2 regions of the Paenibacillus rhizolycopersici genome follow, and region 1 is predicted to be linked to the other one. Evidence: a T-box and tRNA genes for the amino acid it is inferred to sense, from the RefSeq annotation. Region 1 holds a T-box; the other holds one or more tRNA genes.
The links. The T-box of region 1 lies ahead of leuS (leucine--tRNA ligase). A T-box ahead of a tRNA ligase gene usually reads a tRNA of that ligase, here a tRNA-Leu.
Positions count from the first base shown of each region.

Region 2: it has a tRNA-Leu gene. The T-box ahead of leuS (leucine--tRNA ligase) is inferred to sense a tRNA for this amino acid. The anticodon was not compared.

Region 1 covers NZ_JADCNN020000003.1:178,535-184,108, forward strand. Annotated here, with positions in the region: gene leuS (leucine--tRNA ligase) at 1-1,622, opposite strand, end outside; T-box leader at 1,725-1,941, opposite strand; tRNA gene IM700_RS04640 (tRNA-Pro) at 2,110-2,183, shown strand; gene IM700_RS04645 (DinB family protein) at 2,428-2,937, opposite strand; gene IM700_RS04650 (winged helix-turn-helix transcriptional regulator) at 3,258-3,617, opposite strand; gene IM700_RS23065 (hypothetical protein) at 3,854-4,126, shown strand; gene IM700_RS23070 (dihydrofolate reductase family protein) at 4,127-4,375, shown strand; gene IM700_RS04660 (SDR family NAD(P)-dependent oxidoreductase) at 4,702-5,493, opposite strand.
Region 2 covers NZ_JADCNN020000004.1:267,284-272,857, reverse strand. Annotated here, with positions in the region: gene xpt (xanthine phosphoribosyltransferase) at 74-646, shown strand; gene IM700_RS06675 (hypothetical protein) at 748-1,080, shown strand; gene IM700_RS06670 (hypothetical protein) at 1,270-1,485, shown strand; gene IM700_RS06665 (carboxymuconolactone decarboxylase family protein) at 1,552-1,896, shown strand; gene IM700_RS06660 (YhjD family protein) at 1,918-2,346, opposite strand; tRNA gene IM700_RS06655 (tRNA-Leu) at 2,509-2,593, shown strand; gene IM700_RS06650 (alpha/beta hydrolase) at 2,755-4,092, shown strand; gene IM700_RS06645 (LacI family DNA-binding transcriptional regulator) at 4,089-5,048, shown strand; gene IM700_RS06640 (zinc-binding alcohol dehydrogenase family protein) at 5,165-5,574, shown strand, end outside.

The sequences.
Region 1 (5,574 bases):
TGCTCGGCCCCACCGATATACAGGTCAACCGGAAGCCATTCCTCCTGCTTCTCTTTCGAGCACAGCTCGTTGTCATTATGCGGATCGATATAGCGCAGGTAATACCAGCAGCTGCCGGCCCATTGCGGCATCGTGTTGGTCTCGCGGCGAGCCGGTTTACCGGTTTCCGGATCAACCGTGTTAACCCAGTCGGTGACGTTCGCGAGCGGCGACTCTCCAGTACCCGACGGTTTGATGGCGTCGACATCCGGCAGGACAAGCGGGAGCTGATCCTCCGGTACCGGCTTCATCGTGCCGTCCTCCAGATGCAGGATCGGGATCGGCTCCCCCCAATACCGCTGGCGGCTGAACAACCAGTCGCGCAATCGGTAAGTCACTTTGCCGCGGCCTTTGCCGTTCTCTTCGAGCCAGGTAATCATTTTCTTGATCCCTTCCTCTTTCCCCAGCCCGTTCAGGAAGCCGGAGTTCACATGTTCTCCTTCTCCCGTATAAGCTTCCTTCGCCAGATCGCCGCCTGCGACCACCTCAATGATCGGCAGATCAAATTGCTTGGCGAATTCGTAATCGCGCTCGTCATGCCCCGGTACTGCCATGATGGCACCCGTACCGTAACCTGCGAGCACGTAGTCGGCAATCCAGATCGGCAGCTTCGCGCCGTTCGCCGGATTGATCGCATAAGCGCCGGTGAATACCCCAGTTTTCTCCTTCGCCAAATCGGTGCGCTCCAAGTCGCTCTTGCGCGCTGCTTGGTCTTGGTAAGCCTGCACCGCTTCGCGCTGGGCATCCGTCGTGATGGTTTGGACCAATTCATGCTCCGGCGCTAACACCGCATAGGTGGCTCCAAACAGCGTGTCCGGGCGCGTCGTGAAGACCGTCAGAGAGTCATTCCGGCCTTCAATCTCGAATACGACCTCAGCCCCTTCGGATTTCCCGATCCAGTTGCGCTGCATATCCTTGATGCTTTCCGACCAGTCCAGCTCCTCAAGGTCTTCAAGCAGCCGCTCGGCGAATTCGGTAATCTTCAGCACCCATTGGCGCATCGGTTTGCGAATAACCGGATGACCGCCGCGCTCGCTCTTGCCGTCAATGACCTCTTCGTTCGCCAAGACCGTTCCCAGTGCCGGGCACCAGTTCACCGGAACTTCGGCTACATAGGCCAACCCTTTCTTATACAGCTGGATAAAAATCCATTGCGTCCATTTGTAATAATCCGGATCGGTCGTGCTGATCTCGCGGTCCCAATCGTAGGAGAAACCCAGCGACTTGATTTGGCGCCGGAAATTGTTGATATTCTTAACCGTAATGTCCCGCGGATGCTCGCCTGTATCAAGCGCATGTTGCTCCGCCGGCAGTCCGAAGGCATCCCAGCCCATCGGATGGAGTACGTTGTAACCGCGCATCCGTTTGAAGCGGGAGACGATATCCGTGGCCGTGTAACCTTCCGGATGGCCGACGTGAAGACCGGCCCCCGATGGATAAGGGAACATGTCAAGCGCATAAAACTTCGGTTTGCCCGACTCTTCCCGCGTTTTGAAAGTGTGATGCTGATCCCAGTAAGCCTGCCATTTCGGTTCGATGGCCTGGGCTCGGTAAACGTCATGGGGCACGTTGTGGTCCGCCATAATTCAAAATCCTCCTTGAAATACCAAATTAAGATGTGGGCCAAAAGTTGACTTTTTGAACTACCTTTAACAAAAAAACCTCCCGACCCGTAGCGTATAATCGCTAGGGACGAGAGGAAGTTTCCCGTGGTACCACCCTAGTTAGCATCGGACATGCTTTGTCCTAGCTCCCTTTGGACCCTTAACGCGGGCAAAACGATGATGATTTGCGCATCATAACTCCAAGGCGAGTTCGTCTGCATTCCCCAACCGGCTTGCACCAAACGCCGGCTCTCTGGATGGCGGAATTCAAATTACTATTCCTCTTCAAAGTTCCACAATATAGAATTGGATTATCAATCATTATATAAAATAATGCCACGGATCGTCAATGTCGGAACGATTGCCCTTCGTTCGCAATTTTTTCACCCGTAACCCTCTTTACAGTTTCGCTCAAGAGAGTATAATTTATTAATGTTTCCCCCATAAAAATAAGTACTACAACTGACGAGACGTGGCTCAGCTTGGTAGAGCGCTTGCTTCGGGAGCAAGAGGTCGCAGGTTCAAATCCTGTCGTCTCGATTCTTATTTTACGGTTTTGAATCAATAGACAACACCTATTGGATATTTAATCCAGAAGGGAGTTGTTTTTTTGTTGTTAAAATTATCTTTATTAAGAACTTCATCGGTGAACCAATCGCTGCTGTTTTTTCAACACGTCTTGCCCTCTCTTCATATCAGTCTATGAAAGAGGCGAGAAGAGTGCCCTAAAGTAAGGACGGAAGCCGCGTTGTCCACGTAGCTTCCGTCCCAATCCTCCGGACGACTAACTCAAGTAACGATTTCGGATAACCCCCATGTGATGAAGCTCGTGTCCTGCAATGCCGTAAGCGAGCGCACGCGCCGTAATGCTTACGTTGTTGGCTGTGCCCTTGCGGGACCATGCCTCCGTCGGTAACCCTCGCAGCAGTGTGATCGTCGATTGCCGTACGGCCCGGTAGTCTTCGGCCAATTGCGCCGTTGTCCAGCTTCCGAAAGGAGGAATGAACAATTCCTGATCGAAACCGGGCAGCGGCGTCTGATCCCCTCTTGCAAATTGGAGCAGGCGGTAGGTCATGACGCGTTCACTGTCTGCGATGTGGCCCACGACTTCTTTCAGCATCCATTTCCCCTCCGCATACCGATAGACGCTCTGGCTTTCGGTCAACGATGACAGTAGCTCAGTCATTTGCTTTTCCTGAGCGAGCAGAATGTCAATGATGTTGCCTTCCGGCACCAACCGGATATACGCGCCGGCGTCACCGGCGTATTCTTCTTCTGATGGTCTTTGGTTCATGCATAATCACCTTTCTATGAAGATATAGACATGTCTATTGAATTCGCGAAAGAATAGAACTTTCCTTCCAAAAATTGAGATTATGCAACTACTTTGTTGGTCGGCTGCCACGCTAAACTGCCCGTTCGTATAACACCCGCCGTCAGTCTAATGTAGTGTAGTGCTTAGGAAAATTTAATTGAGCCCATCACCCTCATTCGGATGCTTTTTATCCGCAAATTTTGTAGGTAATGGGCTTCTTTGTTTATCTATGCAAAAAACCTGCCGTTTCGACAGGTTGAATAATCATCAAATGTGCAGCGCCAAAAACATGGAGCGCCTCATTTCTCAATCGTCTTATTCCGCAGATATGAGCCATGCTCCTGAGTCCACGTCCACATCGCCTCAAAAATCGGTTGCAGCGCCTTCCCGCTCTCGGTAAGGTCATATTCGACATGCAGCGGTATGCCTGGGTAAAGAGTACGCGTGACGATTCCTTTTTCCTCTAACAGTCGCAAGCGATCTGTCAAAGTTTTCGGACTAATCGGTTGCAGTTTACGACGTAACTCGCCAAAACGTCGATTCCCGTTGAACAGTTCGAATAAGAGAAGAAGCATCCACTTGCCATCCAAGATTTCTAAGATAGGCTCAACAGTACCAGGGCATGATCGATCCATCACGTTTACCACTCCATAGTTCATTTTTTGAAACTATTGCACTTAAATGTAACTACTTTTCAAATGTAACACAGATCAATTAAGATGTGAAGCAAGGGCGGGAAAACATGTTGGGCATTTCGTTAGGAAGGAAGATCAACTTGATTAGACCGTTTGAATTAGACCCTGCAGAGACCCGTTCACCGACCGGTGGCTACCTTACCGCGGGTGTCAGCCGCTATCCGAACATGATCGAAACGAATATGAGGAGGAATAAGACAATGAAAACCATTCTATGGGCAACCTTAACCGCCAATGGAAATTATGCACAATCCGGCCCCGAAAATCCGCCGAGAAAAGAAGCGTTGGACGACTTCTTTACACACGCCAAAGCTGCAGGAAATTTCATTGTCGGGCGTCGGACCTTCGAAGGAATGCGAGGCAGCGGTGGACCAGGGCCTTTTGCCGATATCGATATCGTTGTTGTTTCTAAGAGCGCCACGGAAATACCGGGCGTAAAGGTTGTGAGATCGCCAGAGGAAGCCTTGGGTTAACTGCAGGAAAAGGGCAATCAGACCGCTCTTATTAGCGGCGGCGCTGATGTCCTCAATTCATTCCTGGGGCAAGGACTTGTAGACGAAGTAATTTTCAATGTAGCACCCATATTGGAAGGCAGAGGGTTAAATCTCTTAATCGACAAAGACAACTATCGATTTAAGCAAGTGCAACTATTAGACTGCAGGCCTCTGGGCAGCGGCGTCGTTCAACTGCGCTATGCGATTAATCGAACTTTAGGAGGATAGCCAAGAATATCAAGAACATCGTTTGGATGCCTTCTATAAACTGAAACCCAACTTAGACTCTCCGCCGCGTCTTGAACCGAAGGGGATTCCCTTTGACAATCAAAAGTATTCGATTATCGTAACCAGCGAGATAAAGCAGGTTTTGAATAACAAAAAGACATTGGATAAAGCGCTGATTTCCATTCAGACGCAAGTTCAAGCCAGCCTGGATCAAGTGATGAAGAAACAAACAAAGAAATAATATAAATATACTGGCTGCTTGCACACAAACAAACTCGCGGCGATGAGGCCGCGAGTTTGTTTTGCTTTTCGGGTCGAGCTGGCCCTTAATAGATCGTGGGTATCATACCTCCGTCCATGCGAACCGGAGAGCCTCTGAATGCCGAGGCATAAGGGCTGCATAAGAACACGGCTAACCGCCCGATTTCAAACGGTCGGATAAACCGCTGCAACTCGGAATGCGCCAGGTTTGCGGCCATGAATTTTTTCTCCTTGTCTGCAAAAGCCAGGTCTTCCGGATATATCTGTTCGATGATCTGCTGTACCTTTTCGGATAGCGTCGGTCCCGGCAGGATGGTATTCGAGGTGACCTCCGTTCCTGCCGTCCGTTTGGAGAGGCTTTTGGAAAGCGATAATAACATGGATTTGGTCATCGCATACTGAGGCATTTGCCCCGATGGCATCACCGCTTCCTCGCTGGCCATGAACAGGATTCGGCCAAAGTTATTTTTCAACATCTTGGGCAAGTAGAATTTCGTCAACGCGTTCGCGGCAAGGACGTTGGTTCGAAAGTAAGTATCCCATACCTCCTCGTTCACGTCTTCATAGGCCATGATTTCATAGATCCCCATATTGTTAATCAATAGATCAACCTCAGGATACCGCTCAAACAAGGCGTCCCGTTGCTGCGGGTCCACCAAATCGGCTTGCGCGTTCTGCGGCGAAGTTGCCGGGAACTCCAGCTTCAACTCCTGCACGGTGCGTTCGACTTCTTCCGGATCCCGGCCATTGACCAGCACCTGAACGCCCTCCCGCGCAAGTTCAAAAGCGATGGCTCTCCCTATCCCTTTGGTTGATCCGGTGACTAATGCCGTTTTGTTCCCTAATCCCATATCCATAGATGTATGTCTCCTTTAGCTGTATTCGCGACAAGCCGGTTGGATGCTCGGAATGCAGCAATCCGGCGTCTGGATACAGCT
Region 2 (5,574 bases), on a different contig from region 1:
TACCCAAACCTCAGGAACACTTGAAACAGACTTTTGAACGGAAATATTGATCTTGATCTGTGGAGGAAATCACATGGAGTTATTAAAACAAAAGATCGTAGAGCAAGGGGTTATCGTCTCAGACCAAGTGCTGAAGCTTGACGGATTGCTTAACCATCAGGTCGATCCGCAACTGACGATGCAGATGGGCAAGGAATTCGCCAAACGGTTTGGCGATCAAGGGGTTACCCGCGTCATCACCGTCGAGTCGTCGGGGATCGCCGTGGCGTTCGCCACCGCTTATGAGCTGGGTGTGCCGCTCGTGTTCGCGCGGCGGAAGAAGACGCTGCTTGCGGAGCCGGACATGCTTTGCGAGCGGGTGCCTTCGTTTACGAAAGGCATCGTCACGGATATTCTGGTATCGCGTGATTTCCTTGGGGAGAAGGATCGAGTGCTGTTTATCGACGATATTATCGCCAACGGTGACGCCGCTCGGGGATTGATCCGAATCATCGCCCGATCCGGCGCGGAACTGGTGGGAGCGGGAATCGTCATCGAGAAATGCTTTCAACCCGGCGCTCAAGCGATTCGCGAGCAAGGCATTCGGCTTGAAACGCTGGCGCGTATCGCATCTCTGGAAGGCGGCCGGATTACGTTCGTTGACTAGGACAAACGAATGAAGAAAAACCAGCCAAATTTCGGTTAATCCTTTGCAGGCCCCCTTTTTTTCGCTATAATGAGGATTACTAGGGAGAGGAGGCTTAAAGAATGGGGAAAGAACTGGCAGTAGACGCGGAGTTTTTTCTTTCGAAATTGTCCGAAGCGAAGGTTACTTTTGAACGTGCCCTGGATTGCAAACATACCGAGTTTGATGACCTTTATCCCTATATGCTTGAACATCCTCAGTTTTTCTGGTACAAACGCTATGTAGCATGGTCGCAATTGTTGACGATAGCCGGGCTGTGCCAAGAGCTTGATGTGCCCTGGAAGGAACAGTTCAGTCCGCAACAGGTAGGGTATTTGGAACAGAGAGTCATGTCGGCGAAAGTGCTTGATTTCTGGTTCGAAACGAATGACAGCCGAGAACATGCTTCTCGATAAGAGGGAACTGTACGGTTTCCGTATGCGGCCAGATCTAGATCCGGTACCGCACCGGTTGCTTTAGGCATCCATAAGTCATCACGAAGTCCCGCTGGTTCGCCGGCGGGGCTTTTTTTGCACGGAGCAGGCTCATCATGGACCTAACCCCCAACTATTGTATAATGAAATCCAGGAGGTGGACGTATTCGTATGATTTCAGACGAAACATTGGACCAATACCGGCTGTCCGGAGAAAAGGTTCGCGTCGTACGCGACGGTATTCCGGAGAACGACGTGCGGGGGATTGTAGTGGCTTGGGACGACACGCATGTGTTGGTCCGCAAACCGAACCGCAACGTGGTCAAGCTCGATCGTAATTACATTTACCAGCCTGCGAAGGAGCCACGGATTTCGCCGGTGGATTAAGCATATTTTTGACCGGGCGGGACATCGTATAAGTGCGGGTACAATAGCTAGGAAAGGATGTTTCGCATGTCGCAGGTCAGCGAGAAAATACGAGCTTACAAGGACGAAATTAACCGATTCGGGGAAGCCCTGCCGAAGGTAACCGAAGCGTACCATACGTTTACCGGCGAAAGCCTCTCGAGTGGTACACTGGATGCCAAGACGAAGCAGTTGATTGCCCTTGGGGTCGCGCTTTCGACGAACAACGAAATTTGCACGTTCTACCATGCCGAGGAGGCGAAGTCCAAGGGGGCGACCGATGCGGAGATTCTCGAGACGGTCGCCGTCGCTTCGGCTGCCTTGGCCGGGAATGCGTTATCCCAAGGCGTCACTCGGGTGCAGGAAGCGTTGAGCGTCCCGCCAGTTCAATAGATTTATCCGGAGAAGGGAACCTTAAGGAAGCGGATGCGCCTTGAGGTTCCTTTTGTCTGTTCGCTCCCGGGGTGAGCTAGGCGCTGGGGTACTGCCAGTCAAATATGCGCGCATCCGGGAGGACACCTCCCTTTGTAGGCCAGCCCACAATATCCGCATCTTCCCGTGATACCCTCGGCAGCGGTATTCGGCCTGAATCCCGTTCTCATCCTGGTGGATCCGCTCGATTTCGATGTTCCGCTCGCGGAATTTACCGTGTATTTCCGATAGAACAAGCGCAACGCGACGTTCGCCGCCGCGGATGAGGTCGACGTAAGCTTCGGGGCTCTTCAGCAGCCCGCTTTGTTCGAGAATTCGGGCATCGCGTTGAAACACTTTTTGCAAAAAACCAAGCAGTAACGCGCTCTTAATGAGGGATAGTTCCTCTTCCTTAATGCCGGGAACGGCCATAGGTCAACACCTCTTTATGCGAACTTATGTTCTTATCATACCCCAGGCTCGTGTTTTTAATCAAGGGTGTATCTTGAAAGTTTTACATTGACTTCTCTATGCAGCGCATGGTATGATCTATCTTGTCGCTGCAAAATATGATTTTTGCACGATAACCATTTTGCGGTCGTGGCGGAATTGGCAGACGCGCACGGTTCAGGTCCGTGTGGGCTAACCCCCCGTGGAGGTTCGAGTCCTCTCGACCGCATCGATTTATCCATAGAAAGCTCTTGATTCGCCTACGGCGAATGAAGAGCTTTTTTGTTTTTTGTACGTAGCGGATCTCGTTGACAAAAGTTGAAGGCTGAACTAATATCAACTTAACTTAAACGATTAAGTGGTATTGACCCATAGGAGGATGGTTATCGAATGAGCGCCGAAATCATCACACTTTCCAACGTTTACTCCAAGCTGTTGAACAACAAACGGGATATTTACGTCTATTTGCCTCCTTCTTATGAAGAAGCAATGAATCGCCGGTATCCGGTGCTTTATGCACAGGACGGACAGCATATGTTTGCATCGGATGGGATGGGAGGCTCGTGGGAGATGCATCTGACGGCAGATCGGCTAAGCAGGAAAGGCCAAATGAGAGAAGTGATTATCGTAGCCGTCTCCTCGATTTCGGATCAACGGGCATCCGAATATTTTCACAAGCATCCGAGCGTAAGCGAAGCGTTCCACGCATCCTGCAAGGGTGAGCTGTACGAACGGTTTCTCATTGAGGAATTGAAACCGATGATCGACGGCAGATTTCTCACTTTGAAGGATCGGGAGCATACCGCATTAATCGGTTCGTCCGCGGGCGGAATTGTCTCGTATCATATCGCGTTTCGCAGACCGGATGTCTTTGGTCAGGTGGCGATCATGTCGCCATTCCTGGTGCATACAGTAGTGAATGAACAAGGAGGCGATACGAACAAACAGGAACCGCTTCGTGAGCAAAAACTATATCACTCCTTCCCGGTTAAGCCGGCGGAGCTGCGGGTTTGGGTCGATGTCGGCGGAGCGGAAGGGCTAATCATGCCCCGACATGTACGGGCATTCGTCGACGAACTGATTGAGGTCGGCTTTAAGCCAGGGGAAGATCTGATGTTCTTGCTCGATGAGACGGCCGGCCATTCCCAGGCGGATTGGGCGGGGCGGTTGCATTGCCCGTTGTTGTATCTGTTCGGCGAGATTGGACGTCCTCATAACCTGCAATTGGCTGCTAGAGGGACAATCGGGCTGCAGGGCCTCCAAGGGCAGTTGAATCCGAAGGTGACTTACGACACCGGCTTCCAAATGAATTTGCTGGCAGCCGACTATACGGTGGATCGTCCGGAGGTTTTAACGGTTGACTCTAACGGCAGGGTCACTCCGCGAATCGAAGGGAAGGCCAAGGTGGCGGTACGTTATCGTGACCTTACCGGATCGACGAGCTTCGAGATCGTCCCGGAATTGCCAGATGACGTGCGGGTTGAAATCAGCGTGACCGTTCCGCCGACAACTCCGACAGACGCTCGAATCCATGCAGGATTCGAAATTCCGAAAGTTCGGGACGGCTTTTATCAGGGATGTTTTTTGCTGCCAAGAGATTTGGCATTTGATGTGAAAGTATCAAGGGGCTTTGGTTTTCATGAACGAAGAGATACGAATAGACGGTTTAATACCTCGACGCCGGTTCGCCTTCAGTTCATCGTAGAGGAGTGGGAGGACTTACTGTGAAAAAAACGACGATGAAAGACATCGCCCGTGAAGCGAAGGTATCGGTGGCGACGGTCAGCTATATTCTGAATAAGGTGGACAATCAGAAGATCACGGACGAGACGCGTTGCCGGGTGCTCGAAGCCGCTGACAAGCTGAATTATATCCCAAGTCTAACGGCACGTTCGCTTGTCCGCGGTAAGTCCGGTATGGTGGCCTTGCTCTTCAGCCGCAGCGAGCAAGACGGGTTATGGAAGAAGCTATATTACGGCATGCTGGCCGAACGAATGGACGAGCTCTGCAAACAGGCAGGCTATCACCTGCTCGTCCTGGGGATGGACGCTGAGAAGCCAACTCCGGAAATCATCCGTCAACGGGAAGTAGACGGGGTGCTGTTGGCCGGCGTGAAGAAGGAAACGTTCCGGGATATCTCGATCCACTTCAGCATCGGGGTACCGATCGTGCTGCTGGATAGCCATATCGATGATCCTTTGTTTCACAAGGTCGTGATAGATTATCGACAAGCGTTCGAGTTATGGAGAGAGCAAACGGCCGATCGAGGTGGACGGCCCTTTCTTGTGTTGGATACACTTGCTAACAAGGGTACGGTGAAGGCCATTGTTGACGCGGCTCAGCTCAACGAAGAATCGGTTTTCGTACTGACGGCAGACAATGCGGACCGCTTGCCGGATTTTTTGGCGAGGCATCAAGGCGGTTGCGGAGTGGTACTGAATGAATTCGTTGGTGCTTTCGTGGCTCACGTTTCCCGAGGGCTGGATCTGGAGTTGACCGCCTTTTGTACGAGTGGCTGTGCGGAACTGCTGCCTCCGGGTGTACGTATGTTCACTTCGGAAGAGAACCGGGGACAGCTCGAAGCTGCTTTTGAGATCATGCAGTTTTATATCGAATCGAAAGATAAGGACCCCGAACAGGTGAGATCGGAATACAGCGAGTATATTTCTATTCCTTTAAAGTAATCTTTATAAGTATAAAAAAGGATACTATATAACACGAATGTGCGTACTTACGGAAAGGTTTCCATAACGATATACTTACGGACATAAGATCCACGAATTCCAAAGGAGGAAATCGAATGTCTGGAAACAAGATGAAAGCAGTCGGTTTAACCAAGTATTTACCCATCAATGATCCTGATAGCCTACTGGATGTGGAGATCGAGAAGCCTACGCCAACTGGCCAAGACTTGCTAGTCCGGGTTCATGCGATCTCCGTCAATCCGGTAGATGTGAAGGTACGGGGGCCAAAGAACCGGACGGAAAGCAAGCCAAGAGTGCTCGGTTGGGACGTGGCCGGCGTTGTTGAGCAGACGGGACCGGATTGCACGCTTTTTAAACCAGGAGATGAAGTGTATTATGCCGGGAGCATCACGCGGCCGGGCGGAAATAGTGAATTCCATCTCGTTGACGAGCGGATCGTCGGCCTGAAGCCGAGCACGCTGGACTTTGCGCAGGCAGCAGCGTTGCCCTTGACTTCGATCACCGC